3 regions of the Caballeronia sp. LZ033 genome follow, and region 1 is predicted to be linked to each of the others. Evidence: predicted binding sites of a transcription regulator. Region 1 holds the regulator's gene; each other region holds the start of a gene.
The links. The regulator FliA, encoded in region 1, starts transcription of late flagellar genes. The targets are predictions, from matches to a motif close to CTAAAGTTTNNNNNNNNNNNGCCGNTA.

Region 1 (10,325 bases):
ACTTCGCCATCTGCCCGAACATGCGCCGGTAATCGATCTCCTGGAATGCCTCGCGGTCCATGTGATCGCGCGCGCACTGGCCGATGAGCAGCAGCATCGGCGTCGAATCCTGAAACGCGGTGTGCACGCCGATCGACGCGTGCGTCGCGCCGGGCCCGCGCGTGACGATCGCCACGCCCGGACGTCCGGTCAGCTTGCCGACCGCCTCCGCCATGTTCGCCGCGCCGGCCTCGTGGCGGCAGACGATGGTCTGGATGTGCGCGGTTTCGTCGTGCAGCGCGTCGAGCACCGCGAGGAAGCTCTCGCCGGGCACGCAGAACACGCGCTCGACGCCGTGATGAACGAGCGCATCGACGACGAGACGGGCGCCGGTCGTCTGGCTTTCGGGAGCGGCGGACGGAGCAGCGGAAGCAGCGGACGTCATGCGATGAAGTCTCCTTGAAATGTCCGGAAACGCCTCGGTTCGATGCCGGAGAGGTGCCGGACGGTGAGCGACGTGCCCTCCAGCTTACGCGTTCGGCCGCGCCTTCGGCCACACGCCGCCCGGGAAGATTTGGCTGCGGCGGGCGCGCCGTGTTCCGGCCCCGAACTGTCCATCAGCCGAAATACCCCTTTTTCCCACCCTTTATCCAGCGATGGACCGAAGGGGAACTTCGCAATAATGGCTTCACTGAAAAGCGGGACCGGCAAGCAGACAGACCGGTTCGCTCGCAACGATCGCCGTATCACACCTCATCGGGGGCAAGTTTGAACATTCGTAAATTCATCGGCGCGAACAGCCGTGACGCACTGCGCCAGGTTCGTGAAACGCTCGGTCCCGATGCCGTGGTGTTGTCGAATCGCACGCTGGACGACGGCTCGGTCGAAATCGTCGCGGTCGCGGACAGCGACATCGCTTCGATCTCGCCCGCCGCGCAGGAGCAGGCGGTGCGTTCGGGCGGCGCGTCGCGCGCGGCGCTGGCCGCGGCGGCGGCAGCGATCCCGGTGAAACAGCAGGCAGCCACGAACCCCTACGTGAACGGCGATGTGTTTTCCTCCGTGTTCGGCGCGAGTGCCGATGACGAAGACGACTTCGCATCCTCCGCCGACGACACGTCCCGCACGATGGCCGACACCAACCCGTGGCTGATCGAGCATGCGAAGCGCCTGGCGCAACAGGCGTCGATGCCGTCGAACCGCCCGCTCACGCCGTCGGCCGCGATTGCGCGCGGCATGGGCGTGCCGGTGACGACGCTGTCGCAGGCGCCGGTCCAGTCGACCGCCCGGCCGACCGAATCCGAAGCCGGCAAGTTTGCGCTGCGTCAGCAGCAGCCGGCCCGGGCCGAAGCGGCGCCGCAGCCGGTCTCACAACCGGTCTCGCAGCCGGCCGTGCAGCAGAAGGTCGAAACGCCCGACTGGGCGCGCGAAGCCGCGCAGGTCGCAGCCCGCCGCGCTGCGCACAAGATCAACACGAGCGCGCCGCACGCTGAAACGCCGGCGCCGGGCGCCGCGCCCGCCACGCCGGAAAGCGTCTTCGAAGGCCTGCCCGCGAATGCGGCGGCGGTCGTGACCGAGGCGATCCGGGCGCGCATGCAGCAGGTCGTCAACGACACGGTGATGAACGAACTCTCGTCGATGCGCGAGATGATGGAAGAGCACTTCGCCGGCCTGATGTGGAGCGAGCGCCAGCGCCGCAACCCGACGGGCGGCGCGCTGACCAAGCGCCTGTTCTCGGCCGGTTTCTCGGCGCAGCTCGTGCGCATGGTGATGGACAACATGCCGGAGATGGAGACTGTCGAAGGCGCGCTCGAATGGGTGCAGCAAGTCCTCGAAAACAACATTCCGGTGATGGACAGCGAAGACGCGCTGATGGAGCGCGGCGGCGTGTTCGCACTGATGGGCCCGACGGGCGTCGGCAAGACGACCACCACGGCGAAGCTCGCGGCGCGCTGCGTGATGCGCTTCGGCGCCAGCAAGGTCGCGCTGCTCACGACCGACAGCTACCGGATCGGCGCGCACGAGCAATTGCGCATCTTCGGCAAGATCCTGGGCGTGTCGGTGCACGCGGTGAAGGACGGCGCCGACCTGCAACTGGCGCTGTCCGAACTGCGTAACAAACATATCGTGCTGATCGACACGATCGGCATGAGCCAGCGCGACCGCATGGTCTCCGACCAGATTGCGATGCTGTGCGGCGCGGGCCATCCGGTGCAGCGCATCCTGCTGCTCAACGCGACGAGCCACGGCGACACGCTGAACGAAGTCGTGCAGGCCTACAAGAGCGCGCCGGACCAGCCGCCGCTCGCGGGCTGCATCCTGACCAAGCTCGATGAAGCCACCAATCTCGGCGGCGTGCTCGACACGGTGATCCGCTACAAGCTGCCGGTGCATTACGTCTCGACCGGGCAGAAGGTGCCGGAGAACCTGTACGTCGCAACCAAGCGTTTTCTCATCAAGAGCGCGTTCTGCATTCCGCGCGACGGCTCGCCGTTCGTGCCGAACGAAGAAGAAGTCCCCGCGCTGCTCTCCGCGCTGTCCGCGCGTGCCTCGACCGACATGCATGGGGTGCACTTTGGATAAGTTCGTGCTCGACCAGGCAGAAGGTCTGCGACGGCTCCTCACGCGAGCCGGCTCGCGTGTGGTGGCGGTCGTGGGCGGCCCGGCGGGAATCGGTTGCACGTCGACGGTGGTGAATCTCGGCGCGGCGCTGTCGGTACATGGCAAGGATGTGCTTGTGATCGACGAGCACCGCAACGTGGCGTCGGCCAGCCGGCTCACCGGCATCGAGGATGCAGGCGCGGCTGCCGCGGTGATGACGGGCCGCAGCACGCTCGCGGAGGCCGCCGGGCGCACGCCGTTCGGTTTTTCGCTGCTCGCGGCGCCGCGTGATGAACGCATCAGCCATGACGCCGCGCAATGCCGTGCGTTGCTGGACGGTCCGGCGGACATCGTGCTGATCGACGCGCAGCTGGACCGGTATGGCGCGCTCTCGTCGCTCGCGGCGCAGGCGCATGACTTTCTCGTCGTGACGCGGGTGGCCGCGTCGGCGATCACCGAGGCGTATGCGTGCATGAAGCGTCTGCACTACGCCCATGCGATCGGCCAGTTCCGCGTGCTGATCAATCACGTGCAGAACCCGGCCGATGCGGCGGTCGCGTTCGACAACCTGTCGGGCGTCGCAAGCCGGTATCTGGCTGTGTCGCTGGTGCAGGCGGGATATGTGTCCGAGGATGCGCGCGTCGCTCGGGCAAAGGAACTCTCACGCTGCGCTGTCGAAGCGTTCCCGGCCACGGCCGCGGCACGCGACTACCGCGCGATTGCGGCGGAGCTCCTGCACTGGCCGATGCGCCCCGCGCCGTATGCGCGTGCGGCGGACGGCCAGGCGGACGCGCGAATTCCGGTTGGCGACTCTGAGCAGGGCGGACGGGAGACGGCGCATCGTGCGGCCGCGCTTCACGAAATGGCCATGAGCAGCACGGCGTCGATGTGATCAAGATAGGTGACCAAGATGTATAACGCCCAAGGCAAACTCTCACAGTCCGAAACGCTGACGAAATATGCACCGCTCGTTCGCCGGCTGGGGCTTCAGCTCGTCGCCAAGATGCCGGCGAGCGTCGATCTCGACGATCTCATCCAGGCCGGCATGATCGGCTTGCTGGACGCGGCCGGCCGCTACAAGGAAGACCAGGGCGCGCAGTTCGAGACGTATGCGAGCCAGCGGATTCGCGGCGCGATGCTCGACGAGCTGCGCGCCAACGACTGGCTGCCGCGCAGCATGCGCAAGACGTCGCGCGAAGTGGAATCGGCGGTGCACAAGGTCGAGCAGAACCTCGGCCGGTCCGCCAGCGAGACGGAGATCGCCGAGCACATGAAGATGCCGCTCGACGAATATCAGTCGATGCTGCAGGACCTGCACGGCGCGCAGCTGATCTATTACGAAGACTTCGACCGTTCCGCCGATGACGAGCCGTTCCTCGACCGCTATTGCGTCGACCGTTCGGATCCGCTGTCCGCGCTGATGGACGACAGCCTGCGCGGCGCGCTGATCGAAGCCATCGACCGGCTGCCGGAACGCGAGAAGCTGCTGATGAGCCTGTACTACGAGCGCGGCCTGAACCTGCGCGAGATTGGCGCGGTGATGGAAGTGAGCGAGTCGCGCGTGTGCCAGCTGCACAGCCAGGCCGTGGCGCGTCTGCGCACGAAGCTGCGCGAGCAGGCGTGGACCGGCGCCGAGGCGTAAGTCTGACGCTCGACGCGTGACGCATGAGACGAATGGCCCGCAGCGATGCGGGCCATTTGTTTAGCTGGTTTCGAAATCGTGGGTTTCGGCGAACACGGTCTTGCCGGCGCCCAGACTCTTGGCGCGATACATGGCGCGGTCGGCGGCGCGCAGCACGGTGTTCATGTCGGACGGGCGCGCGATCGTCGCGCCGGACAGCAGGCAGGCGCCGATGCTCGCCGATACCGATACCGCCCGCTCCTGCACCGACGTGATGGCGGCGAGCGCCGAGTGGATGCTGTCGGCCACGGCGAGCACCGCCGAGCGGTCCCGCACCTGATGCGCGAGCACGACGAATTCGTCGCCGCCGAGCCGGGCGATGGTATCGGTCCTGCGCAGGCGCGCCTCGAGTTGATGCGCGAACGATTGCAGCAGCACATCGCCGACGGCGTGTCCGTAGGTGTCGTTCACTTCCTTGAAACCGTCGAGGTCGATCAGCAGCAGGGCGGTGGCGTCATCGGCGTCGTGGCCGTCCTGGCTGGTTGGTGGCGCGGCCATCGCCCGATTGACGATCTTCTCCAGCGCATAGCGATTCGAGAGGCCGGTGAGCGGATCGGTGGACGCCTGGCGCGCGAGATCCAGATTGAGCTTGCCGAGCCGGTCGACGAGCACGCTCAGATACACCGAAGCCCCCAGCACGCTCAATCCCAGGCCGATCGCGGCCGGCAGGTTGGCATGCCACCAAGGTTGCCCGAGGCCGAGCGCGATCACCACGATGAGCGCCGTCGTACAGGACACCGCGAGCGTGCGCTTGCCATACCGGCATCCCGAGCCGATCAGGAACCAGAACATCACCCAGATGAGCGGCAGCGCGCTGGCGCCGCCAGCCGCGAGCGCGAGTCCGAGCAAGGCCTGATCGGCGATGGTCGTGAGCGTCAGGCGCGTTCCGGACATGGCGCTCGCGCGGCTCACGACCAATAGCGTCAGGGCGCCGTAAGACACATAGAGGGCGACGAGCCGCACGACCATCGACGCATCGTGCGACGGGCGCCACAAAGCGAAGAGGCCATACGCGAGCAGCACCGCTGTTCCCATCCAGACACGAAGCGTGGCCTGCTCCCGTTCGGGACTCCGGTGCCCGGACCCGATGAAAGCCTGGATCCGGCGTGCCGGTTGATGCGCCTGCTCCATATGAACCCCTGGCTGGTGATTTCTTGCTGTTATGGTGTGCTGCTGTCTCGTATGTGCGGCCCGGTCGCGGGAGGCGCTGTGAAGGTGTGCATCGGGTTGCACCGTCGCGCGACCCGCTATTCTGCTACTTTTTGCGATCTCGCTGCAGGATCGGTTGGGGCGAATGCGGACTCTTTGACTCTTCCCGGTCTTCCTGCTTACGGCTGATGACAATGCACAACAACGCTTCTTCCCTGCAAGGCGAATGGCTGGCGGTCTGCAACAGTGAGGACGTGCCGGAGGGCGGGGCGCGAGGATTCATCGTCGCGGATGAGCGCATCGTCGTGTGGCGGGACAGTCTCGGCGCGGCGCATGTGTGGCGCGACTACTGTCCGCATCGCGGGGCGCAACTGTCGCTCGGATCGGTATCGCGCGACTGGATCACGTGTCCCTATCACGGCTGGCGGTATGACATCGAGGGGCAGTGTCTGCATATCCCGTCGAATCCCGCACTGCGTCCGCCGAAACGCGCCTGCGCGACGACCTTTGTCAGCGACGAAAAGTACGGCGTGGTCTGGATGTGTTTCGGCGAGCCCGAGTATGCGCTCGATTTTTATCCGGATGCCGATGTGCCCGGCGGGCGTCGCATCAATCTCGCACCGCAGACGGTGAGGTCATCGGCGCCGAGAGTGGTCGAGAATTTTCTCGACATGGCCCATTTCTCTTTCGTGCACGCGGGGATTCTGGGCGAGCAGGCGCATACCGAGGTGCCCGATTACGAAGTCGTTCCGGTCGATGGCGGTCTCGAAGCGCGGCAGTGCCGTTACTGGCAACCAGCCGGCATGCCGGGGCAGGACGACGGCGCGATGATCGACTATGTGTATCGCGTCAGGCGGCCGTTGATTGCGAGCCTCACGAAGATGGCCGCCGGCGGGCAGGGCGCGCTGCACATCATGCTGGTGGCGTCGCCGGTGTCGGAGACGGAAACGCGGGCGTGGCTCGTCTCCGTTCATGAAGACGACTCGACGCACAGCGATCGGGAGCTTTATGACTTCAATATGGAGATCCTGCTGCAGGACACGCCGATCGTCGAATCGCAATGGCCGAAGCGCTTGCCGCTGGAACTCGATGCGGAGTTGCATCAGAAGTGCGACCGGATGTCGGTGGCTTACCGGAGATGGCTGGCGGAACTGGAGTTCGGATGGGGGACGACGGGTGGGGTGTAGCGGGGGTCTTGAGATTGGCGCGCCCGGCTGGGATCGAACCAGCAACCCCTGCCTTCGGAGGGCAGTACTCTATCCATTGAGCTACGGGCGCATCGGCGGTGGGCTGCTTATTTGACAAGGTAACAAGGCAAGCGGCTCAAAGAAAGCCAGCTGCAAGGCCCACGCGAATCCGAGAGGATACCTGTTTTCCATGACTCCGTCCATCGCGCGGCGCTGCAAACTCGATGCCCGCGTGCGCCACAAGCATCACACGATTCGGGTAAACGCCCGTCCGGTCGTGCTGCTGCCCTGTGCCGCCGTCCAAACGTTCCGTCTATAATCGACCGAGCCTTTCCCCACGGCTTGTCTCGGCGCACGGTCTGAGCGCCAAGGCAATGCATGCGGTAGCTGTCACGCTGTCACTGAACCGACTCACACCAAAAAACGGGAGACGAGACAAGCATGAGCGAAGCACCCCACGGAGCCCCGATCAAGACGCCCGGTCAACTCATCGTCGCGATCATTGCGGGATTCGGCATTCCAGTCGCCATCATCATTCTGCTCGCCGTCTATGTGAACAACTCGACGCGCACCGGCGCAGGCACCGATATCGAAGCCTCCGTGAAGGAGCGCATCGCGCCCGCCGCCCAGGTCGATGTCCGCGACGCCAATGCCCCGCGCGTCTACAAAACCGGCGAGGAAGTCTTCAAGGCCGTCTGCTCCGCCTGTCACGCCGCCGGCACCGCCGGCGCGCCCAAGTTCGGCGATGCCGGCGCGTGGGCGCCGCGCATCAGCGAAGGCTACGACACGCTGCTGCACAACGCGCTCAACGGCAAGGGCGCGATGCCCGCCCGCGGCGGCACGAATCCCGACGACTACAGCGACTTCGAAATCGCGCGCGCTGTCGTCTACATGGCAAACAACGGCGGCGCCAAGTTCGCGGAACCCGCGCAACCGGCGCCGGGCGCCGCGGCAAGCGCAGCCGGCGCTGCTTCCGCACCGGCGGCCGCGAGTTCCAACGACAACGCACAGGCCGCAGCCGCCGTCGCCGCGTTGGCGTCGGTACCGCAGGCCGCGCCGGCTCCGGCCGCGGGCGCCCAAAGCGCCGACGCCGCGCAAGCCGGCAAGGCGCTCTACGAGCAGGTCTGCCAGGCGTGTCACGCGGCCGGCGTGCTCGGCGCCCCGAAGTTCGGCGACAAGGCTGCCTGGGCGCCGCGTCTGAAAGAGCCGATGGACACCGTCTACAACTACGCGCTGCACGGCAAGGGCGCGATGCCGCCGAAGGGCGGATCGAATGCGCCGGACGCCGATGTCAAGGCCGCCGTCGACTACATGGTGAACGCGTCGAAGTAAGAGGCCAGGCCGCAAAGCAAAGAACCCTGCGCACGCGAGTGTCGCAGGGTTTTTTTCGAGTGCACTGAATGAACCCGACAGCGGCGATCAGCTCTTCTGCAGCATCGCCTTGAGCATCGCCATCCGGTCCTTCGGCGACAGCGGCGCTTCATCGGCAGTCGGCGGCGGCGCGTCGTCGAGCAGCATCTCGGGAATGAAGCGCGACGGTTCGCACACCACCGTCTCCCGCGCCCGCTTGCGTTTCTTGCACCAGTTCAGATGCAGGCTGCGCTGCGCCCGCGTGATCGCGACATACATCAAACGGCGTTCTTCCTCGATGCGCGCATCATCGACGGGCGTGTCTTCGTCCGAGCCGCCGCGATGCGGCATGATGCCTTCCTCGACACCCACCAGGAACACGTGCGGATACTCCAGCCCCTTCGACGCATGCACCGTCGACAGGCGCACCGCATCCGGATCCTCTTCCTTGCCTTCGAGCATCGACATCAGCGCGACGGTCTGGATCAGTCCGAGCAGGTTCTTGCCTTCGTCGGCGAGACCGTCGGCGGTGTCGAAGCCGGTCTGCTCCGTGCCCGGCGCGGCTTCGGGCTTGGTGCCCTTGCGCTTCAGCCATTCGAGGAACTCGAGCACGTTCTGCCACTTCGACTGCGCCTGCCGTTCATCGTAGGCATCGTAGAGATACGCCTCGTAGTGAATGGCCTCCATCATGTCATCGAGGACTTCGCTGGCCGGATCGCGCGCGGCGCGGTCGGACAGCCGGCGAATCCACTCGCAGAACGTGCGCAGCGGCTCGACCTGCCGCGCCGACAGACGCGCCTCGATGCCGCCCATGAACACGGCCTCGAACAGCGACACCTTCGCCGCGCCCGCGAACGCCCCGAGCGCTTCGAGCGTCGTGTTGCCGACGCCCCGGCGCGGCGTCGTGATCGCGCGGATGAACGCGGGATCGTCGTCGGGATTCGCGATCAGCCGCAGATACGCGATCAGATCCTTGATCTCGGCCTTGTCGAAGAACGATTGCCCGCCCGACAGCACATACGGAATGCGTTCACGGCGCAGCACCTGTTCGAAGATGCGCGCCTGGAAGTTGCCGCGATAGAGAATCGCGTAATCGCGGAACTGCGTGCGTCGCTCGAACTTGTGCGCCGAGAGCCGGAACACGACGGATTCCGCCTCATGCTCTTCGTCGTTGCAGCCGGTGACGGTGATCGTGTCGCCCATGCCGTGCTCGGACCACAACTTCTTCTCGAACAGTTTCGGATTGTTGGCGATGACGTTGTTCGCCGCGGTCAGGATGCGCACCGTCGAGCGATAGTTCTGCTCCAGCTTGATGACGTGCAGCTTCGGAAAGTCCTTGCCGAGCTGCGCGAGATTCTCGATCGTCGCGCCGCGCCAGCCGTAGATGGCCTGATCGTCGTCGCCCACGGCCGTGAACGCGGCGCGCGGTCCGGCCAGCAGCTTCACCAGTTCGTACTGGCAGGTGTTGGTGTCCTGGTACTCGTCGATCAGCAGGTAGCGCAGACGGTTCTGCCACTTGTCGCGCACCTGCTCGTTCTGCGCGAACAGTTGCGCCGGGCGCAGGATCAGATCGTCGAAATCGAGCGCCTGATAGGCATGCAGCGTGGCCGCGTAGCTGCGATAGACAATCGCTGCCTGATGTTCATCCTCGTTGCTGGCGAGCACCGATGCCTGATCGGGCGACACCATCGCGTTCTTCCACAGCGAGATGATCGATTGGATCTTGCGGATCAGCCCCTTGTCCGTGGTGCCGAGCTGCTCCTGGACCATGCCGAAACAATCGTCGGAGTCCATGATCGAGAACTGCGGCTTCAGGCCGACGTGCTCCGCCTCCTGCCGCATGATCTGTACGCCGAGCGAGTGAAACGTGCAGATGGTCAACTGATTGACAGGAATCCGGCGGCCTTCCTTGCCCGGTGCCGTGAGCGTCTTGCCTTCGAGCAGCTTGGCGGTGCGCTCGCGCATTTCGAGCGCGGCTTTGTTCGTGAACGTGAGCGCGGCGATGTGCCTCGGCTCGAAGCCGCGCCCCTCGATCAGATGCGCGATCTTCTGCGTGATCACGCGTGTCTTGCCGCTGCCTGCGCCGGCGAGCACGAGACAGGGACCATCGAGATAGCGCACGGCTTCGTTTTGCGCGGCGTTCAGACCTGCGGACATCGTTCTGGGCTTTGGATTCTGAGGCGCGCGGCATGCAGCCGCCGCATGAAGGAGTGCGCGATGTTAACACGATGCCAAGCGCCCGGTTCCGGCCCTGCTTACGGTCGGAGGGCGTGAAGCACGGGCTGCGGGCGTGCCACAATATCAAACCGCTTTCCACGACAGGATGCCCGCATGAGTTCAGCACTGAAAGTCGGCGTAATGGGCTATGGCCTCGCCGGCGC
Region 2 (10,325 bases), on a different contig from region 1:
GCTCTCCGCCGCTTCCCGCAGCGCGGATGGACGGGTGGCGGCTCTCGACTCCGCACCTGTCCGGTCATCGGCGTTTTCCACACCCGGATCCGCCGCGCGCCCATCCGGCGCACCCGACCCTTCCCGCATCGGGCACAGCCTCGCCCTGCCCGCGCGTCACGCGTGGTCTTTTCACTCACGGGTTTTCTTTCGATGCAGGCAACACCTCTGTCCGACGCCCCGCGCGCGGCCAGCCGCGCCCTCACGCGCGGCGACTACAAGACGCTCACGCTCGCCGCGCTCGGCGGCGCGCTCGAGTTCTACGACTTCATCATTTTCGTGTTCTTCGCACCGGTCATCGGCCAGCTGTTCTTCCCGCCGGCCATTCCTGACTGGCTGCGCCAATTGCAGACTTTCGGCATCTTCGCGGCGGGTTATCTGGCGCGTCCGCTGGGCGGGATCATCATGGCGCACTTCGGCGACCTGCTCGGACGCAAGCGCATGTTCACGCTCTCCGTGCTGCTCATGTCGGTGCCGACCCTGCTGATGGGCCTGCTGCCCACGTATGCGTCGATCGGCCTGATGGCGCCCGTGCTGCTGCTCCTGTTCCGCGTGATGCAGGGCGCGGCGGTCGGCGGCGAAGTGCCGGGCGCGTGGGTGTTCGTGTCGGAACACGTGCCGGCGCGGCATATCGGCTATGCATGCGGCACGCTGACGGCAGGCCTCACGGCGGGCATCCTGCTCGGCTCGCTGATCGCGACCGGCATCAACAAGGCGTTCACGCCCGCCGACGTCGCCGCTTTCGGCTGGCGCCTGCCGTTCCTGCTGGGCGGCGTGTTCGGGCTGTGCTCGGTCTATCTGCGCCGCTGGCTGCACGAAACGCCCGTCTTCGCCGAACTCAAGCTGCGCAAGTCGCTCGCGGCGGAACTGCCGCTCAAGGCCGTGCTGCGCGACCACGGCCGCGCCGTGATCGTTTCGATGCTGCTCACGTGGATGCTGTCGGCGGCGATCGTCGTCGTGATCCTGATGACGCCGACGCTGCTGCAGAAGCAGTTCCACCTCGCCCCGGCGACGGTCCTGATGGCGAACTGCGCCGCGACGCTGTTCCTGACGATCGGCTGCGTGCTGGCCGGCGCGATCGCGGGCCGGATCGGCGCGGGCAAGACCATCTTCATCGGCGGCCTGGCGCTGGCGGTGTCGTACTGGATGCTGTTCCGCGAAGTCGCCGTCGATGCCTCCGCGCTCCTGCCGTGGTATTCGGTCGCGGGCTTTTTCGTCGGCGTGATTGGCGCGATTCCGTTCGTGATGGTCAAGTCGTTCCCCGCCGCCGTGCGTTTCTCGGGCATTTCGTTCTCGTACAACGTCGCGTACGCGGTGTTCGGCGGACTGACGCCCATTGTCGTTTCGCTGTTCATGAAGTCGAGCCCGCTCGCGCCGGTGTGGTATGTCGCCGCGCTGTGCGTGGTGGGCGCGCTGACGACGCTGTTCATCAAGCACGCCCGTTAAGTTCGGGTTTCATTCGAGAAAAATGGCGCACCTGCTGATGCAGTGCGCCATTTTTTTGGTCCGATGTCCGGATTTCACGTTTCAGGCCAGCCCGAAACATCGAACGCGCGACGCGCCTACGATGGTCGGCATGAACTCGAACCTTTCCTCCTCCTCCGCGCATCTTTCCGGGCGGCAGAAGCTCGTCGTGACCGCGACCAGCGTCGGCTTTGTCGTGTCCCAGCTGGATGTGTCCATCGTCAATGTGGCGCTCGCGAGCATCGGCCGCGATCTGAGCGCGAGCGTCTCGAGCCTGCAATGGACCGTCGACAGCTATGCGCTCGCGTTTTCCGCGCTGATGCTCTCGGCCGGTTCGCTCGGCGACCGCTTCGGCGCGCGGCGCATGTTTCTCGGCGGACTGCTGCTGTTCGGGCTGGCATCGCTTGCGTGCGCCTTTTCAACCGATGCGCCGCAGCTGATCGCCGCCCGCGCGGCGCAGGGCGTCGGCGCTGCCGCGATGCTGCCTAACTCGCTCGCCCTGCTCAACGCGGCGTGCGGCCACGATCAGCGGCTGCGCGCTCGCGCTGTCGGGCTCTGGACGGCGGCGGGCGCGGTGTCGATTGCGTCGGGGCCGATCGTCGGCGGCCTGCTGATCGCGGCCTTCGGCTGGCGCAGCATCTTCTGGGTGAATCTGCCGGTCTGCGCGGCGGGTATCGTGGCGACGTTGCTGTGGGTGCGGGCCGCGCAACCAAAGAATGCGCATGACGCCCGCGGTCTCGACCTGCCGGGTCAGGCGCTCGCGATCGTGGCGCTGGCGGCGCTGGTGGGCGCGGTGATCGAATGGCGGCCGCTCGGGATCGCTCATCCGCTCGTGTGGGGAGGATTTTTGCTCGCGCTGGCGGCGGGTGGCGGTTTCATCGCGACTGAACGAAGAAGCGCGTCGCCGATGCTGCCGCTCTCGCTGTTCGCCGAGCGCACCTTCAGCGCGGCGGTCTTGTTCGGTATCGGAGTGAATCTCACCTACTATGGAACGGTGTTCATTCTGAGCCTGTACCTGCAACGCGTGCTCGGCCATACACCGCTGCAAACGGGCCTGGCGTTCCTGCCGCTGACGGGCGGGTTCCTCATCTCGAACCTGGCGAGCGGACCCGTGGTGGCGCGTTTCGGCTCGCGCGGTCCGATGATCGCGGGCGCGCTGCTCGACGCCGCCGGTTTCGCCGCACTCTGTTTCGTCGATGCGCACACGCCCACGGCCGCCCTGCTATTGCCGTTCCTGCTGATTCCGTCCGGCATGGGGCTCGCGGTGCCCGCGATGACGACCGCCTTGCTCGGCACCGTCGGCCAGCAGCGCGCGGGGACGGCGTCGGCGGTGCTCAACACGGCGCGCCAGGCGGCGGGAGCGATCGGGGTCGCGGCGTTCGGCGCGCTCGCGGGTCATGGGGACGGCGCGGCGGGCGCGGCGCATATCGTCGATGCCGTGCGCTGGTCGGCCGGAATTTCCGTCGCGCTCCTGCTGGGCACGGCGTTGGTTGCGCGTCAGATCAGCAATTCGGCGCAGACAAACAAGGATCGCCCGTCAGACTGCGTGCGCAACGCGCTTTCGGAGAATGTTGACTAAATGCAGCAATTTGACGCGTGTCAGTCAGCGGGTACGCCTGTTGCAACGATCAAGCGAGACGCCCGGGGCAGACCGGATCGAAGCAAGCTGCCTCGGAGCCTGAAGCCATCCAACCTCAAGGAGAAGCTGATGTCGACGCTGCCCCGTTCCCCTGAAGAGCCGTACGAACCGGATCCCGACGAATTGTTCGATCCCGATGCGGCGCCGAACCCCGACGATCCGGACATGCCTGACGGCCCGGATTCCGCCACGCCGATGGTGCCCGCCGATCCGAAAAACGGCGAACCGCGCCTGTAGCGCCGGACGTTTCCGCCTGACAAGACAATGCCCGCGCGGCTCGAAGAACCGCGCGGGCACGTTTGTGTGACGCCGGCTGCCGCGAAGCCTACAGGCTCGTGGTCTGCACAGCGCCGGTTTCCAGTGCGCGCTCGATGAGCGCTTCCTGCTGCGCCTTGCGAACGGCATCGGCAACGAGCGACGCGGGCGCTTCCACTTCCGCCTTGATCGTGCTGATGATGCCTTCCGCTTCGACGATCACCAGTGACTCCGCCGAATCTGCGCGGCTGATGATGACGCGCGGCGGGCCGCCGCCGTCCGCAATGCTTGCGCAGAACTGCATGCTTTGCCCGCCGATCACTTGCTCGAATGTTTGAATCATCGCTATCTTCCGCGTTGGTTGGACAAAAGCTCACCAGGCTCGGAATATCCGGCCTGCCTTTCTGATTGATCCGCCTGCCCGCACGAGGTTCCATTCTGTAAGCCCGTGCGCGCCGGCGCAAGTTCAGCGTCGTGCCTCGGCGAGCCGGCCGAGGATGGCGGCGGTGACGTCGTCGGCGGGAAACAGGGCTTCGATCGCCAGCTCGGACAAGGTGATGTCGACCGGCGTGCCGAACACCGTGGTCGTGCTGAAGAACGAAAGCATGCCATGCGGCGTGCGCAGGCGCAGCGGCACGACCACCGGATCGGGCTCGTGACGCCTGGACGGCGGCGCGTGGGCGTGCGCGGGCGCGGGATACGCCTCCAGTTCGGCGTGCAGTGCAAGCAGCACCGGATCGCCCGACACCTCCACCTGCCGATGCAGCCGCGCGAGCAGATGCGCGCGCCACTCGTGCCAGTTGTCGATGACGCCGGCGAGTCCGCGCGGATGCATCGAGAGGCGCAGCGCGTTGACGGGCGGCGCCAGCAACGCGGCATCGGCGGATACGATCAGCGGCGGCAGCGCCGCGTTGGCCGCGACGATATTCCAGTGGCGGTCGATGGCAAGTGCCGGAAACGGCTCGTGACCTTTCAGGACCAGTTCGACGGCGCGGCGCGCGCTGGCCATATGCGGATCGGCCAGGGCGCGCTCCCGATACAGCGGCGCGTAGCCTGCCGCCATCAGCAGCGTATTGCGCTCGCGCAGTGGCACATCGAGCTGTTCGGCGAGGCGCATCACCATTTCCCGGCTCGGCAGCGCCCGCCCCGATTCGACGAAGCTCAGGTGCCGCGTCGAGACATCGGCCTCGCCGGCCAGATCGAGCTGGCTCATGCGTCTTCGCTGACGCCATTCGCGCAGCAGCGCGCCGACGGTCGCGTCCGGGGCGGAGGACGCCGGATCAGCAAGGGCGTGGACGAGAGTCGAGTTCATGCGGACGATCTTAGTCGAACCGGATGCGCCCGTTCCATTACCTGCCACGTCATCACAGCGCGACTGCCTTGCGTCCGCGGCGCCGATCGGCCGGAACGTAACATTTACGACGCAAACATTTGCGCAGAAAAACTTGCTCCGGACACCCTTCATTTCCCGTTCTTACCGGCCGTTAAGAGCCTGAACAAGCGAACAATGCGTCGCGAGCCGTGCGCGTCTTTTCTTCAAGCAAGCACGCACGGCCCGCGGCGCGCGGAAAACTGCGGAGAAATCATGTTTGTCATCATCGGATGGGTGGTGGTCATCGGCTCGGTGATCGGCAGCTTCATCGGCGTCGGCGGCCACCTGGCCGCGCTCGTGCAGCCGTTCGAGCTGCTGTGCATTTTCGGGGCGGCGATCGGCGCATTTGTCGTGTCGAATCCAACCGCGACGCTCAAGAAGACCCTGCAATCCATCCCGAAGGCGTTCAAGGGCGGCGGCTATACCAAAGAGAAGTACGTCGCGCTGATCGCGCTGCTGTACGAACTGCTTCAGAAGGCGCGCAAGGAAGGCATGATGGCGCTCGAAGCCGATGTCGACGCGCCCGAATCCAGCCCGCTGTTTCAGAAGTACGAGCACGTGATGGCCGATCATCATCTGCTCGACTTCATCGTCGACTATCTGCGCATGATGTCGGCGGGCAATGTCAACGCGCTCGAGATGCAGGACCTGATGGACGAGGAACTCGAGACGCATCACACCGAGAGCTCGGTCGCGGCCAACGCGATCCAGAAGATGGCCGATGGCCTGCCTGCGTTCGGTATCGTCGCCGCCGTGATGGGCGTGGTGCACACGATGGGTTCGGTGGGCGCCGCGCCCGCCATCCTCGGCGAGATGATCGCGGGCGCGCTGGTCGGCACGTTCCTCGGTATTCTGCTGGCTTACGGCTTCATCGGCCCGCTCGCCGATCTGCTCAATGCAAAGGGCGCTGCGGAAGCGAAACCGTTCCAGTGCGTGAAGTCGGTACTGCTTGCTTCGATGAACGGCTACGCGCCGACTATTGCGGTGGAATTCGGCCGCAAGGTGCTGTTCACGGCGGACCGCCCGAGCTTCAAGGAACTGGACGACGCGGTGCGCGCGACCAAGATGCCGAAAGCGGCTTCCTGACCTGCACGCGCACGCAAGAAGGAAATCACTCTCATGGCTGAGAAACCGTCACGCGATCCGCTGCAATCCGTACTTGCGCCCACCGTGGTCGTGAAACGCAAGAAGAAGGCGCACGGACATGGCCATCACGGCGGCGCGTGGAAGATCGCCTACGCCGACTTCGTCACCGCGATGATGGCGTTCTTCCTGTTGATGTGGCTGCTCGGGTCCACGTCGAAGTACGACAAGGAAGGCATCGAGCAGTATTTCAACACGCCGTTGTCGGCGTTGTTCGGCAACGATGGCGGTGCGTCCACGCATACGAGCGTGATTACCGGCGGCGGTCAGGATCTGTCGAGCACGCGTCCCGGCGAAGGCAAGAAGAGCCAGACGCAGCCGGTGCCGCAGACCATCGCGCGCGCCGCTGTTGCGATGGAGGATTTGCAGAAGCTTCAGCAACTGAAGCAGAAGCTGACTGCCTTGATCGAACAGACGCCGGCGCTGCGTGCGTTCAAGGATCAGATCCGGATCGCGATCACGAGCGAAGGCTTGCGTATCGAGATCGTGGACTCGCTCAATCGGCCGATGTTCGCTTCCGGCAGTTTCAGGCTCGAAGGTTATGTGACCACGATTCTGACCAACATCGGGGCTTCGCTGAACGATGTGGAGAACCGCGTGTCGATCGCGGGACATACGGATGCGGTGCCCTATTCCGGTGGTCAGGCCGGGTATTCGAACTGGGAATTGTCGAGTGAGCGCGCGAATGCGGCGCGGCGCGCGCTGGTGGCCGGGGGGATGAAGGAAAGCAAGGTGCTGCAGGTGCGCGGGCTGGCTGACGTGCTGCCGCTGAACAAGGATGTGGTTGATGAGCCGACTAATCGGCGGATCAGTATTCTCGTTCTTAACAAGGCCGCGGAGCAGGCGTTCTTCAAGGATGGTGGGAGGACGACGGTCGATCAAGGGCAACCGGTGGAGGCTGCGATTCCGGCTGCGGTGGCGGCGAAGTCGAATGGGACGGTGAGTGTGGTGAAGTAGCATTGCGACCAATCGGGCCCGCGGAGGAAACACGAGTTCGGATCGTGCTTCACGTCGCGGGCTCTTGACCCGACGTCTCACCCCACCCACTCCCCCACCGTCTGCACCACAAGCCAAGCATTCGCGGCACTGATCACCACAAACAACCCCCACGCGGCCACCTTCATCCAACTCGCGTTGACGAACTCCCCCATGAGCCTCCGATCGCTGGTCATCCGGATAAGCGGATACAAGGCAAACGGCAACTGCAAACTCAACACCACCTGACTCCCCACCAGCAATTTCCCCACCGCCCCATTCCCGAGCCAATAAACCCCGATCAGCGCAGGGATCAACGCCAGCGCCCGGGTAATGAACCGTCTCTGATAACAGGGAATCTTGAACCTCAAGAACCCTTCCATGATGACCTGCCCGGCAATCGTCCCGGTGAACGTCGAACTCTGCCCGGACGCGAACAGCGTCACCGCGAACAAGACCGCCGCCAGCCCCGTCCCCACGATCGGCGCAAGCAGCTTATAAGCGTCCTCGATCTCGGTCACCTGCGTATGCCCGGTCGCATGAAACGCCGACGCCGCCAGGATCAGGATCGCCGCGTTGATCATCAGCGCGAGAATCAGCGACACGATGGTATCCAGCCGTGAAAGCGTGATCGCAGACCGAAGACTTGTCCGGTCACGCTCCACCACCCGCGTCTGCACGATGGACGAATGCAGATAAAGGTTATGCGGCATCACAGTCGCGCCAAGAATCCCGATGGCGAGATAAAGCGGCTCCCGCTGGCTCAATGCATGGATCGAAGGCACGAGCCCGGCCGCCACCGAAGGCCAGTGCGGCTTCACGAGCACGAGCTCCACCACATAACCGATCCCGATCGTCGCAATCAGCCCGAGCATGATCGCTTCGAGATCACGAAAGTTCTTGCCCTTCAATCCGAGCACGATGAGCGTATCGAACGCTGTCAGCACGACGCCCCAGATCAGCGACACGCCGAAGAGCAAATGAAACGCGAGCGCACCACCCAGCACTTCGGCCAGATCACACGCAATGATCGACAGCTCGGCCAGCACCCACTGCGCATTCGCTACCGGCTTCGCATAGCGTTCGCGCGACAACTGCGCAAGATCCTTCCCCGTGACGATGCCGAGCCGCATGGCAAGACATTGCAGCACCATCGCCGCGAGACTGGACAGCACCACGACGAACAGCAGCCCATAGCCATAGCGCGAGCCGGCTTCGATATCCGTCGCCCAGTTTCCCGGATCCATGTAGCCGATGGAAATGAGCAAGCCGGGTCCCGCGAATTGCAGCAGCTTCTTCCAGAGCGGCGCGCCGGATGCAACGGCCACGGAGCCTTTGACTTCGGAAGGACAGAACGGCGCGGTGGCCGTAGTCGGCAGATTGAACGGCAATTTATCGATCCCCACTGCGATGCTTAATTGAACCCGGCGCGAGCAGCACGTTCGCCCAAGCCGGCGAGTCTATCACCGGCCTTCAACCTTTACAGACCACTTCCCTGCTGCCTTCAACACCCCTTTACCGGCAATCCGACACGCGCTCCAATCTGACGAAAGCGTCATTTGAACGCCAGCATGTCGTCACCACCCGAAACATAGAATGAGCCCGTGGCCGTGCATGACTTGCAGGCATGCGCCGCATTCATCGTCACCACGTTCGAGGAGTCCCTCATGAAACTGATCACCCGCTTCGCGATCGTCGCACTCGCCGCCACTCCACTCGCCGCGCTGGCACAAACCGATGGTCTGACGCGCGCCCAGGTCAAACAGGACCTGCAACGCGTCGAGCAGGCAGGCTACAACCCGTCCGAACGCGACGCCTTCTACCCCGATAACATCCAGGCCGCCGAAGCCAAGGTGCAGTCGTCGAGCGCTTACGGCGCATCGACCGATGGTTCCTCCGCCGCCGGACAACCCGCCATGCAGCAACCCGCACAGTAACCAGCAAGCCCACGCTTCATCCCGTCGAGACCCCCGCGCGGTTCCCTTCCTCTGCGAGCGTTCCCGCGCCGTCTCGCCGCTCGTCCGCTGCCGGAATTGATCAGCGCCGACGCCGTTGTATTCCCCGACACGCAAGCGATGAACGCGCCCTTTCAAGCGCTTGCTTTCAAATCGCCTAATCTGACATACGCGCCATATTCACGCCACATTGTCGTTGGCGCGCGGCCACTACCATAGCGTCACGGCAGATCTTCGCCCGCCTCGTCCGTCATTGCGTCCCGCGCGCCGCATGCAAGCTCGCCGCCGCGCCCTTTCCAAGCTCTTCCGAACGACTCAATGTGGATAGTCAACGTTGCGCTGAAGCGGCCCTACACGTTCATCGTGATGGCCATCATGATCCTGCTGGCGACGCCCTTCGTCCTCTTGACGACGCCGGTAGACGTACTCCCCGAAATCGACATCCCTGTCGTCAGCATCATCTGGAATTACACCGGCCTTTCCGCGCAGGACATGGCCAACCGCATCACGTCAGTCAACGAGCGCAGCTTGACGACCACCGTGAACAACATCGAGCACATTGAATCGCAGTCGCTGCAAGGCATCGCGATCATCAAGCTCTTCCTGCAACCCACGGCGAACATCCAGACCGCGATTGCACAGACCGTCGCGGTCGAGCAGGCGCAGTTGAAGCAGATGCCGCCCGGCGCCACGCCGCCGCTCGTCATCAGCTATTCGGCGTCAAGCATTCCGGTGATCCAGCTCGGTCTCTCCAGCCCGAAGCAATCGGAACAGGACCTGAACGACACCGCGCTCAACTTCCTGCGTCCGCAGCTCGTGACGATTCCCGGCGCCGCCGTGCCCTATCCGTACGGCGGCAAGAGCCGCGTGATCTCCGTCGATCTCGACACGCGCGCGCTGCTCGCCAAGGGCCTCACGCCCACCGACGTCGTGCAGGCCGTGAACGCCCAGAACCTGATCCTGCCGACCGGCACCGCAAAGATCGGGCCGAAGGAATACACGATCAACATGAACGGCTCGCCTGCCACCGTCGCGGGCCTGAACGACATTCCCGTGCGCACCATCAACGGCGCGACCACCTATCTGCGCGAAGTCGCGCACGTGCGTGACGGCTTCACGCCGCAGACCAACATCGTGCGGCAGGACGGCCATCGCGGCGTGTTGATCTCGGTGCTGAAGAACGGCAACTCGTCGACGCTGTCCATCGTCAACACGCTGAAGGACCTGTTGCCGCAAGCGCGCGCCTCGCTGCCGCCCGATCTCAAGATCAGCGCGTTGTTCGACCAGTCCGTGTTCGTCAAGGCGGCCGTGCAGGGCGTGGTGCGTGAAGCGCTGATCGCCGCCGCGCTCACGGCCGCGATGATCCTGCTGTTCCTCGGCAACTGGCGCAGCACCTGCATCATCGCGATCTCGATTCCGCTGTCCATCCTCTCCTCGCTGATCGTGCTGCACGCGCTCGGGCAGACCATCAACATCATGACGC
Region 3 (10,325 bases), 3.0 Mb from region 1:
TATCCGATGCATTCACCGCCAGCTGGCTCGCCTGGCGTGCGTTGTCGGCGTTCTGCTTCACCGTGCTGGTGAGCTGTTCCATGCTCGACGCCGTTTCCTGCAGCGATGCCGCCTGCTCTTCCGTGCGTTGTGAAAGATCCGTGTTGCCGCTCGCGATCTCGTGCGCGCCGACATCGATCGATTCCGCACCGCGATGCACCGCGCCCACCATCGTGGTCAGGTTGCCGCGCATGCGTTCGATGCCCGCGAACAGGCGGCCGATCTCATTGCCCTGGTCGCTGTGCGCGGTGTGCGTGAGGTCGCCGTTCGAGATGCGGTCGAAATGCTCGACCGCCTCGTTGATCGGCTTGACGATCAGGCTCGCCAGCGCCATGCGCGTGCCGATCAGCATCAGCACCGCCAGCGCAAGCACCGCGCCGATCGTCACGTTGAGCGCGGCGACATGCGACGCCGTGCTCGCACGCGCGCTTTCGGCATGATCCTGCTGCGCGGCGACGGCAGTCGTCACGGCCTGGTCGAAGGCGACGAACATCGGGCTGATCTTCGTGTCGGCGATCGCGTGATACGCGGCCATGTCCTTGGCGCGGATCGCGGCGAACTCCGGCTCCACGCCCGTCTTGAGCAGCGCGTCGTGCTGCGTGACGAGCGCGTCGAGAATGTCCTTCGGCAGCGTCGGCTTCGACGTGTCGAGATAGAGCTTCCAGTTCTCGTTGCTTTTGCCCAGCAGATACTGGCCGCGTTCGATTGCCTTCTGCGCTTCCGCATCGTTACCCGCTTCAGCGAGCGAACGCACGCGGTCGAGCGTGACGCGCGAGCGCAGCAGATACGACGAGGTTTCGGACAGCGCGCGCATCGCGGTCATGTCCTGCTGCGCGAGCGACGTGAGCGCGGAGTTCGCAGCGTTGAGACCGGTGAGCGCGAGCGCGCCGATCACCGCCGCGCAGCCGGCGAACAGGAGACCGACGAGCGTGAGCGTCGTGCGGATCGACAACTTCTTCAGCATGGCTTCGTTCCTGCTTGGCTAAGTGCGTTTCATGCGCCGACGGCGTCGATCAATTCCATCTCGCGGCTCGTCATGAGCTTCTCGATGTCCATCAGGATCAGCATGCGGCCTTCGACGGTGCCGAGGCCCGTCAGGTATTCGGTGGCCAGCGTGCCGCCGAATTCCGGCGCGGGCATCACCTGTTCTGCCGTGAGCGTGAGCACGTCGGAGACGCCGTCCACCACCATGCCCACCACGCGATGCGCGACGTTCAGGATGATCACGACGGTCTGGTTGTCGTAGTCGACCCGGCCGAGGTTGAACTTGATGCGCATGTCGACGATCGGCACGATGATGCCGCGCAGGTTGATCACGCCCTTGATGAAGGCGGGCGCGTTGGCGATGCGCGTGACGTTGTCGTAGCCGCGGATCTCCTGCACCTTGAGAATGTCGATGCCGTATTCCTCGGCGCCGAGCGTGAAGACGAGGAATTCCTGTCCGGCGGCTTCGGCCTGTTGCGCGTCGCGGCGCATGGCGCTCGACGGCGCTGCGTTGATCGATTGAATGTCTGCCACGAGAGCTCCCTGTGTCTTTCGTCTGGTCGGGTAGTGTTAATGTGCGTGCGCGCCGTGCTGGACGCGCGACTCGCGATTGAGCGCGGCCACGTCGACAATCAGCGCGACGCTGCCGTCGCCCAGGATGGTCGCCGCGGAAATGCCGTGCACCTTGCGGTAATTCGTTTCGAGGTTCTTGACCACCACCTGCTGCTGGCCGACGAGTTCGTCGATCAGCATCGCGAAGCGGCGTCCTTCCGTCTGCATGATGGTGACGATGCCCTGGGTCGGTTCGGTGCGCGCGCCTTCGACGTCGAACACACTGTGCAGCGCGACCAGCGGCAGGTATTCGCCGCGCACGCGCACCACGCGCTCGCCGTTGGCGACCGTGTAGATGTCCTCGGCCACCGGCTGCAGCGACTCCATCACGAAGTTGAGCGGCAGGATGAAGATCTCGTTGCCCACCTTGACCGACATGCCGTCGAGGATCGCGAGCGTGAGCGGCAGCACGATCTTCGTCGTCGTGCCCGCGCCCTGGCGCGAGCTGATCTCGACGTGACCGCCCATCGACTGGATGTTGCGCTTGACCACATCCATGCCGACGCCGCGGCCGGAGATGTCCGTCACCTGTTCGGCGGTCGAGAAGCCCGGCATGAAGATGAGTTGCCAGACTTCTTCGTCGCTCATCGATTCGGACACTTGCATGCCCTGCTTCTGCGCCTTCGCGAGAATCTTGTCGCGGCGCAGGCCGGCGCCGTCGTCGCTCACTTCGATCACGATATTGCCGCCGTGATGCGCCGCCGACAGCACGAGCTGGCCGGTCGCGGACTTGCCCGCCGCACGGCGCGCTTCCATGGTTTCGATGCCATGGTCGAGCGAGTTGCGCACGAGGTGCGTGAGCGGATCGATGATGCGTTCGATCAGGCTCTTGTCGAGTTCGGTCGCCTGACCGAACGTGACGAGTTCCACTTCCTTGCCGAGCTTGCCGGCAATGTCGCGCACGAGGCGCGGGAAGCGGCTGAATACGTAATCCATCGGCATCATGCGGATGGACATGACGGCCTCTTGCAGGTCGCGCGCGTTGCGCTCGAGCTGCGCCATGCCGTTGAACAGACGGTCGTGCAATGCGGGATCGAAGGTGCTGGTGGTTTCCGCGAGCATGGCCTGCGTAATCACGAGTTCGCCCACCAGGTTGATGAGCTGATCGACCTTTTCCACGCCGACGCGAATCGAGCTGCCTTCCGCCGATGCGGCGGCTTGCGGCCGCGCCTTTTTCTCGGCGTCGCCCGTTGCGGCCCTGGACGGCTGGGCGGCGGGCTGTCCCGCCGCCGTTGCCGCTTCTTGTGGTACTGCTTCGTGAGCGGCCACGGATGCAGGCGACGGTTCCGCCTGCGATTGCTTCTGCTCTTCCTGTAGCGTGGGTTGCACCGCGTACGGCGCGGCCGCTGCCGGCTGCGCCTCGATGGCTTGCGCCGCGCCGTCGCCCCGGCCGATCGTGATCTGCGTTTCATCGATCACGAAGCAGCACACGGCGACGATGTCGTCGGCGGGAACGTCCGAGTCGAGCCATACGACGTACTCGGCATCCGCCTTCTGTTCCCCGACGATGCTTCCCAGATTCCCCAACTCCTCGATCAGAGTCGTCAGGTCCTTCTCGCCCACCCCCCGTAGCGTAATTTTCAGGTGGGGTCCAACTTCCGCGCGCGGCGCGCCGGTGTGTCCCGGCGTCGCATCAGCGACGGTTCCTGCATGTGTGACGCCGTTGCTGCTGTCGGCGAGTTCGAACGCGCCGTCCCAGTTGCCGTCGTCTTCGAGAATGTCCATGGCCTGCGCCAGCACGTGCGCGGGCGGTGCGTTCGGCCCGTCGTACGCCGGCGCTGCGGCCTCGTTGTGCTCGGCGCCCGGCAACGCGGGCGGCTCGATGTGCGCTGCTACCGGCGCTACGGCCGCTACCGGCGCCACGCTGGTTTCCGCGCTCTCGTTCTTCAGGCGCTCGAGCTTCGCGCAGATCGCCGACGCCGCGGCGGCATCCGGCTCCTCGCTTGCGCGGTAGGCCGCGAGCTGATCGGAGAGCACGTCCTTGGTCGCCAGGAAGGTGTCGATCATGTCGCGGCGCAGAACGAGCTCGTTGTTACGCGCGCGATCCAGCAGCGATTCGAGGATGTGCGTGGTTTCGGTGAGCGCGGTGAAGCCGAAGGTCGCCGCGCCGCCCTTGATGGAATGAGCCGCGCGGAAAATCGCCGCGAGGTCTTCCGGATCCGGATTCGCGATGTCGAGAACGAGCAGCAGTTGCTCCATCTGCGCGAGCAGTTCATCGGCTTCGTCGAAGAACGTCTGATAGAACTGGGTAATGTCGAGTGTCATGCTTGAGTCACCGCTGGAATGCTGTTCAATCGGCGCCGTGCTGCGCGCGTTTCAATGCTGTTTGTTGCGACGTTTTCAGTGCTGCGCGTCATCCGAGAGCGCGGCGACCAGTTCGGTCAGCAAGTCCGGATCGAGCGGCTTCTCGATCCAGCCCGTCGCGCCCGCGCTGCGCGCCGCGTTCTTGAACGGTTCGCCGTCTTCGGTCGTGAGCACCAGGATCGGCGTCGCACGGTACGCGTGGTTCGCGCGTAGGGCCATGATGAGATCGAGCCCGCTCTTGCCCGGCATGTGATGGTCGGTCAGCACGAGATCGAAGCGTTCGGCGAGCGCGCATTCCAACCCTTCGTCGCCGTCGGACGCGACCGTCACTGCGTAGCCGGCCACCGCCAGCGTCGCCGAGATGATTTGCCGCATCGCGGCCGAGTCATCGATTGCCAGAATGTTCTTGATCATGTTTGTCTCTTGCCGTTGCCGTGTTGACGGTCGAAACGGGTCCGGTCTTGAGGCTGTTTTTGAGGCTGCTTTTTGAGGCTGTTCTTTGAGGCCGCTTTGTCACGGGCTCATGCGCTCAATGCGCCGCGCTTCTCGCCGCGATGCCTGGAATCAGTTGCCCGAGCGTCGCCGGCGCTCCGTTCGCGTCCGTGCCGTTGTCGAGCGTCGCGCCCGCGCCGCCGTCGTCGCGCAGCATCGCCAGTTCCGTCTTGCGATTGAGCACGATGACGCTGATGCGCCGGTTCTCCGGATCGAACGGATCCTTCTTGTTCAGGTTTTGCGTGGACGCGAGACCCAGCACGCGCATCACCTTGACTTCGTCCATGCCGCCCGCGACCAGCTCGCGACGCGATGCGTTCGCGCGATCCGCCGACAGCTCCCAGTTGCTGTAGCCCTTCTCGCCGCCGGCGTATTTCACGGCGTCGGTGTGGCCCTGCACGACGATGCGGTTCGGCACGTCGTTCAGCGTCCGGCCGATCTCGCGCAGGATGTCGCGCATGTAGGGCTGCACGGCGTTGCTGGAGAGCGCGAACATCGGGCGCTTCTGCGTATCGACGATCTCGATGCGCAAGCCCTGCTGCGTCGCTTCGATGCGGATCTGCTGCTTGAACTGGCGCAAGGTCGGATTGGCCTCGATGGCGGCCATCAGCTTGACCTGCAGATCGTGCAGGCGCGCCTGCTCGCGGCGTTCGAGCTCGCCCTGCGCGGCCTTGAGGAGTTCTTCGTCGGTCGTGGATGACGCGCGCTGCGCGAGCCGCGTGCTGCCTTCCGAGCGGCGCGCGGCGCCCGGCTCTTCGCTGGAGATGTCGCGGCCGCCGCCCATCAGGATGCTGTTGTCCATGCCGACGGTCTTGCCGCCGACCATCGCCGCCTTGAGCGGCATGTTGAAGTATTCGGCGATGCCGCGGCGCTGCACGGGCGAGGTCGAGGAGAGCAGCCACATGAGCAGGAAGAACGCCATCATCGCGGTCATGAAGTCCGCATAGGCGAGTTTCCAGGCGCCGCCGTGATGACCCTTGGCACCCTTGCCGACGACGCGCTTGATGAAGATGGGACGTTCGCTGTCGTTGCTCATGGCTGTGTCCTGACCGAGGAATCGTGCGCGAAGCGAGGCATCACTTCGCCTTGACCCGGCGCACGTGTTCCTCGAGTTCGGCGAACGACGGACGTTCGGTCGAGAACAGCACCTTGCGGCCGAACTCCACCGCGATCGCGGGCGCGTAGCCGTTCAGGCTCGCGAGGATCGTGACCTTGATGCACTGGAACATCTTGGTCTGCTCGGCCACGCGCTGCTCGGCCACGTTGGCGAGCGGCCCGATGAAACCATAGGAAAGGAGAATGCCGAGGAAGGTGCCGACCAGCGCCTGCGCGATCATCTCGCCGAGAATGGCGGGCGGCTGGTCCGCGGAGGCCATGGTGTGCACCACGCCCATGACGGCCGCGACGATGCCGAACGCCGGCATCGCGTCGCCGACCTTGGTCAGCGCGTGCGCGGGGGCTTCGCCCTCGACGTGATGCGTTTCGATTTCCTCGTCCATGAGGCTTTCGATTTCGAACGCATTCATGTTGCCGCTGACCATGAGACGCAGGTAATCGGTCAGGAATTCGACGATGTGGTGATCCGCGAGAATCTGCGGGTACTGGCTGAAGACCGGGCTCTTGGAGGGATCCTCGATGTCGCCCTCGAGCGCCAGCGTGCCTTCCTTGCGGGCCTTCGCGAGCAGCACGTAGAGCAGGCCCATCAGCTCCATGTACATGCCCTTGTTGTACTTCGCGCCCTTGAAGAGCGTCGGGAGGACCTGGATGGTCGCCTTGATGGTCTTGACGTTGTTGCCGAGGATGAACGCGCCGACGCCCGCGCCCACGATCATCAGAATCTCGACGGGCTGCATGAGCGCGCCGAGGTGTCCGCCTTCGATGGCATAGCCGCCGAACACGGACAGCAATGTGACGAGCGCTCCAACAAAAATCAGCACAGTCGAGTCCTCACGTTTTTGATGCGGTAAGACCGCCGTTAGGTGGTTTACGGCACTCGACTGGAAAACTTTGATGGCATGTCCGCGCCGCCGGCAAACGTTGCAATCCGCGCCGCAGAACGGGCCCGGGCGGGTGCGGCGTCAGGCCGCAAGGCTCCGCGCCGGCTCCGCCGCCGCGGCCGCTGCCAGCGTCTTGCGCGTCTTGCCGGCGCGCGACGGCGGCTGGCATAGGCCGCACACGTAGCCCGCGCGCAGTTCGTATGCATGCGCGACGAAACGTCCGCCGCAGCGGGTGCACGCGTTGGTCTGGAGCATGCCGGATTCGAAATAGCGCACCAGGGTCCAGGCGCGCGTGAGCGACAACACGGGTTCGTCGCCGTAGAGGGCGGCGTGTTCGAGGTAGAGCCGGTAACTTTTCACGATCGCCTGGATCGTGCTCTGCGTGCCGTCGGCGCCGCCGTGTTCATGGATGAAACGATAGATGCCGTGGAACAGCGACGAATGGATGTTCGGCTGCCAGGTCATGAACCAGTCGGTCGAGAACGGCAGCATGCCCTTCGGCGGCGAAGCGCCCTTCAGTTCCTTGTAGAGCTTGATGAGCCGGTCACGCGACAGGGTCGTCTCCGCTTCGAGCAATTGCAGGCGCGCGCCCAGCTCGATCAGTTCGATCGCGAGCGTGATCTCGCGGACTTCCGCCACTACGCTTCTGGTTGCCATCGGCCGTCCGCTTCGTGCGTCAGCCGATCTGCGCGACAGGACTGTCGGCCAGCAGGATCGCCGCATGCGCCTGCGTGAGCGCCGCGCTCTTGTCCTTGTCGGCCAGCGACGAGAGGATGGTGTGGTCGTCGAAGCGGAAACGGCACAGCAGATGGCTCGACGACGCCACTTTCACGGCCTGCGCGAGCGTCAGCGAGGACAGCACCTGCGCCACCTGCTCGGACAGGCCGAGCCGGTACATCGCCGAGACGCGGTCTTCCTGCAGAAGCCGCTGGGCGAGAAGCACATACGACAGATTCACCTCGCGGATTTCCACGAGCGTACTCGTAGCGCTGTTCGTCATTTTTTCCCCGAATCGTTACGTGGCTGGTCAGGCCGGCGGGGGAACGTTTGCTCGGTTCGCTGCAGACGCGACGAAACCGGCCCCGCACGTGTTCTCTTGTGCCAGACGATTGTCGCCGATGCTCGAAGGCGCGGCTGTCGGAGAACGTGTCCGAAGCATCGCAGGATTTCAAGGAGGTTGTGTGTAGGAATTTTTCCTACACGGCGCGGAAACGGGTCGCAACGCACCTGTGGATGCAAGAACCGGATATCGGCAGCGATTCGTCTGACTTAATGGAGGTTCAACAAGTTTAAGCGCCGCGGGCGCGTGCCAGCGGCGTCCGAACGTGCGGTTCGGCGCCCGGGAACGCTGCATGCTTAATACTGCCGCGCGGTCATTTTTCCAGATGTGTGATTCGTCTACATTGCTGACAACACTGCAATTTCTGACTTCGTAACAGCGATTGTTTCGCGCTGTAACAACGATAAGCGATTGAAAAATGACGTGAAATGCCGCTCTCGATCCCGATAATGAGCAGTAAGGGATAACCCGGTCGAGATGTAATCTTCATCTCCGGGCCGATCTCGGGCGGCGTCTTACCTGCGCGGCCCGCCCGAAATGGCATGTGTTGAGCGCTCGACCGGAGCGTGACTGCGATGCCTTAAATGACGCCTTCACCGGCATGGGACCCGAGCCTGACGCGAAAGCGCCTGCTCTGCCCGAAACAGGAGAGTCACGTTATGCGAATCGCACAAATTGCACCGTTGCACGAAGCAGTTCCCCCGAAGTTCTACGGCGGCACTGAGCGGGTAGTGTCGTACCTGACCGACGCACTCGTCGATCTGGGCCACGACGTCACCTTGTTCGCCAGCGGCGATTCGCAAACCAAGGCGACCCTGGAAGCCGCATGGCCGCGCGCCCTGCGTCTGGATCCGACAATCCGCGACGCTCTCGCGCCGCACATGCTGCTGCTCGAAACCGTCCGCCGCCGCGCGCACGAGTTCGACGTGCTGCATTTCCACCTTGATTACATGCCGTTCCCGCTGTTCACGCAGCTGGACACGCCGTTCGTGACGACGCTGCACGGCCGTCTCGACCTGCCAGAACTGCAGCCGATCTTCAACACGTTCACGAAGGCGAACGTGATTTCAATCTCCGACAACCAGCGCGGACCGTTGCCGCAGGCCAACTGGCTGAACACGGTGTATCACGGTCTGCCGAATGAACTGCTGACGCCGCAAACGAGCAAGAAGCCGGAATACCTGGCGTTCCTCGGCCGTATTTGCCCGGAAAAGCGTGCTGATCTGGCCATCAAGATCGCGGCGCAAAGCGGCCTGCCGCTGAAGATCGCCGCCAAGGTGGACAAGGTCGACCAGGAGTATTTCAAGACCACGATCGAGCCGCTGCTGTCGCATGCGGACGTCGAGTTCATCGGTGAGATCAACGAAGCGCAGAAGCCGGATTTCCTGTCGGGCGCCAAGGCCCTGCTGTTTCCGATCGACTGGAACGAGCCGTTTGGCCTGGTGATGATCGAATCGATGGCTTGCGGCACGCCGGTGATCGCGTTCAATCGCGGTTCGGTGCCCGAGGTGATCGACCATGGCGTGACCGGCTTCATCTGCGAGGACGTGCAAGGTGCCGTGGGCGCGTTGCAGCGTCTGGACGAACTCTCGCGCACCGAGATTCGCGCGCAGTTCGAACGCCGCTTCAGCGCGCAGACGATGGCGCAGAATTACGTCGACAGCTACACCGCCATGCTTCAGGCCGCGAAGCGTCCGGTGCTGCGCCAGGTTGCCGTCGGCTAAGCAGCCTTCCCACGCATGCGGTCTTCGATGACCGCAACGAGAACCGCCCTTCGGGGCGGTTTTTTTTCGTCTCAGGCTTGCGAAGGGGGCCGTAACCGAACAATCCTAAAATTCTTCCAGACGTGGTGAATTCGCCGATTTATCAAACAAATTTGACAATTTGCAAAATAAAGCGCGCTTAAACTGCGCTCGATGCGCTCATTCAGTGCTCTTTTCGAAACAGCGGCAATTCACATTTCACAAAGGCGGAAACATGAATTTATCGAAACGTCTTGGGGCCGAAATCTTCGGTACGTTCTGGCTGATCCTGGGCGGCTGTGGAAGCGCCGTGCTTGCCGCTGCCTTCCCCGAGCTCGGGATCGGGTTCGCGGGGGTTGCGCTGGCATTTGGCCTCACCGTGCTGACCATGGCGTATGCCATCGGTCACGTGTCGGGCTGCCATCTGAATCCGGCCGTGAGCATCGGCCTGGCCACCGCGGGGCGCTTCCCCGTGCGCGATCTCGTGCCGTATATCGTTGCCCAGGTGATCGGCGCGACGTTGGGGGCGTGGGTGCTCTACCTGATCGCCATCGGCAGCCCGAGTTTCGATTTCTCGCTGAGCGGCTTCGCCGCCAATGGCTTTGGCGAGCACTCGCCGGGACATTTCACGATGATCGCCGCGCTGATCTGCGAAATCGCCATGACCTTCTTCTTTGTCTTCGTGATCCTCGGCGCCACCGACGACCGGGCGCCCAAAGGCTTCGCGCCGCTTGCCATCGGCCTGTGCCTGACACTCATTCACCTGATCTCGATCCCGGTGACCAATACGTCGGTCAATCCCGCGCGTTCGACCAGCCAGGCGTTCTTCGTCGGCGGCTGGGCGCTGGATCAGCTGTGGCTGTTCTGGATTGCGCCCATCGTCGGCGCGATCATCGCTGGGCTGGTCTATCCCTCGCTTACGCGTCAGGCATTCCGCCAGGAGCCTTCCGAGGTCCGCAGCAACCCGAAAACGGTGGGTTTTCCGCTCGCGGAGACTGCTCGCGAAGCCGATTAAGGCTGAGCGACACGCTCTTCGAAGACCCGAACGATTAAACCGGCGCGACAAATGTAATGCCGAATTACGAAGCATGCTTA

Region 2: a site for FliA is predicted at 4,858-4,884, ahead of motA (flagellar motor stator protein MotA). Genes of this name have one in related genera too.
Region 3: a site for FliA is predicted at 6,416-6,442, ahead of motA (flagellar motor stator protein MotA). Genes of this name have one in related genera too.

The regions. Positions count from the first base shown of each region.
Region 1 covers NZ_JARUXQ010000001.1:3,172,534-3,182,858, reverse strand. The annotation lists gene QCE62_RS14890 (thiamine pyrophosphate-binding protein) at 1-424, opposite strand, end outside; gene flhF (flagellar biosynthesis protein FlhF) at 748-2,559, shown strand; gene QCE62_RS14880 (MinD/ParA family protein) at 2,552-3,469, shown strand; gene QCE62_RS14875 (RNA polymerase sigma factor FliA) at 3,488-4,219, shown strand; gene QCE62_RS14870 (GGDEF domain-containing protein) at 4,280-5,293, opposite strand; gene QCE62_RS14865 (aromatic ring-hydroxylating dioxygenase subunit alpha) at 5,602-6,594, shown strand; tRNA gene QCE62_RS14860 (tRNA-Arg) at 6,610-6,685, opposite strand; gene QCE62_RS14855 (c-type cytochrome) at 7,036-7,926, shown strand; gene QCE62_RS14850 (UvrD-helicase domain-containing protein) at 8,014-10,101, opposite strand; gene QCE62_RS14845 (oxidoreductase) at 10,276-10,325, shown strand, end outside.
Region 2 covers NZ_JARUXQ010000004.1:519,865-530,189, reverse strand. The annotation lists gene QCE62_RS29615 (MFS transporter) at 193-1,485, shown strand; gene QCE62_RS29610 (MFS transporter) at 1,616-3,082, shown strand; gene QCE62_RS29605 (hypothetical protein) at 3,212-3,379, shown strand; gene QCE62_RS29600 (hypothetical protein) at 3,468-3,740, opposite strand; gene QCE62_RS29595 (helix-turn-helix transcriptional regulator) at 3,864-4,709, opposite strand; gene motA (flagellar motor stator protein MotA) at 4,983-5,855, shown strand; gene motB (flagellar motor protein MotB) at 5,889-6,869, shown strand; gene QCE62_RS29580 (Nramp family divalent metal transporter) at 6,947-8,278, opposite strand; gene QCE62_RS29575 (DUF4148 domain-containing protein) at 8,555-8,824, shown strand; gene QCE62_RS29570 (efflux RND transporter permease subunit) at 9,161-10,325, shown strand, end outside.
Region 3 covers NZ_JARUXQ010000001.1:198,792-209,116, reverse strand. The annotation lists gene QCE62_RS01020 (methyl-accepting chemotaxis protein) at 1-1,003, opposite strand, end outside; gene cheW (chemotaxis protein CheW) at 1,033-1,515, opposite strand; gene cheA (chemotaxis protein CheA) at 1,594-3,900, opposite strand; gene QCE62_RS01005 (response regulator) at 3,976-4,353, opposite strand; gene motB (flagellar motor protein MotB) at 4,469-5,467, opposite strand; gene motA (flagellar motor stator protein MotA) at 5,508-6,368, opposite strand; gene flhC (flagellar transcriptional regulator FlhC) at 6,510-7,085, opposite strand; gene flhD (flagellar transcriptional regulator FlhD) at 7,105-7,428, opposite strand; gene QCE62_RS00980 (glycosyltransferase family 4 protein) at 8,148-9,212, shown strand; gene aqpZ (aquaporin Z) at 9,466-10,245, shown strand.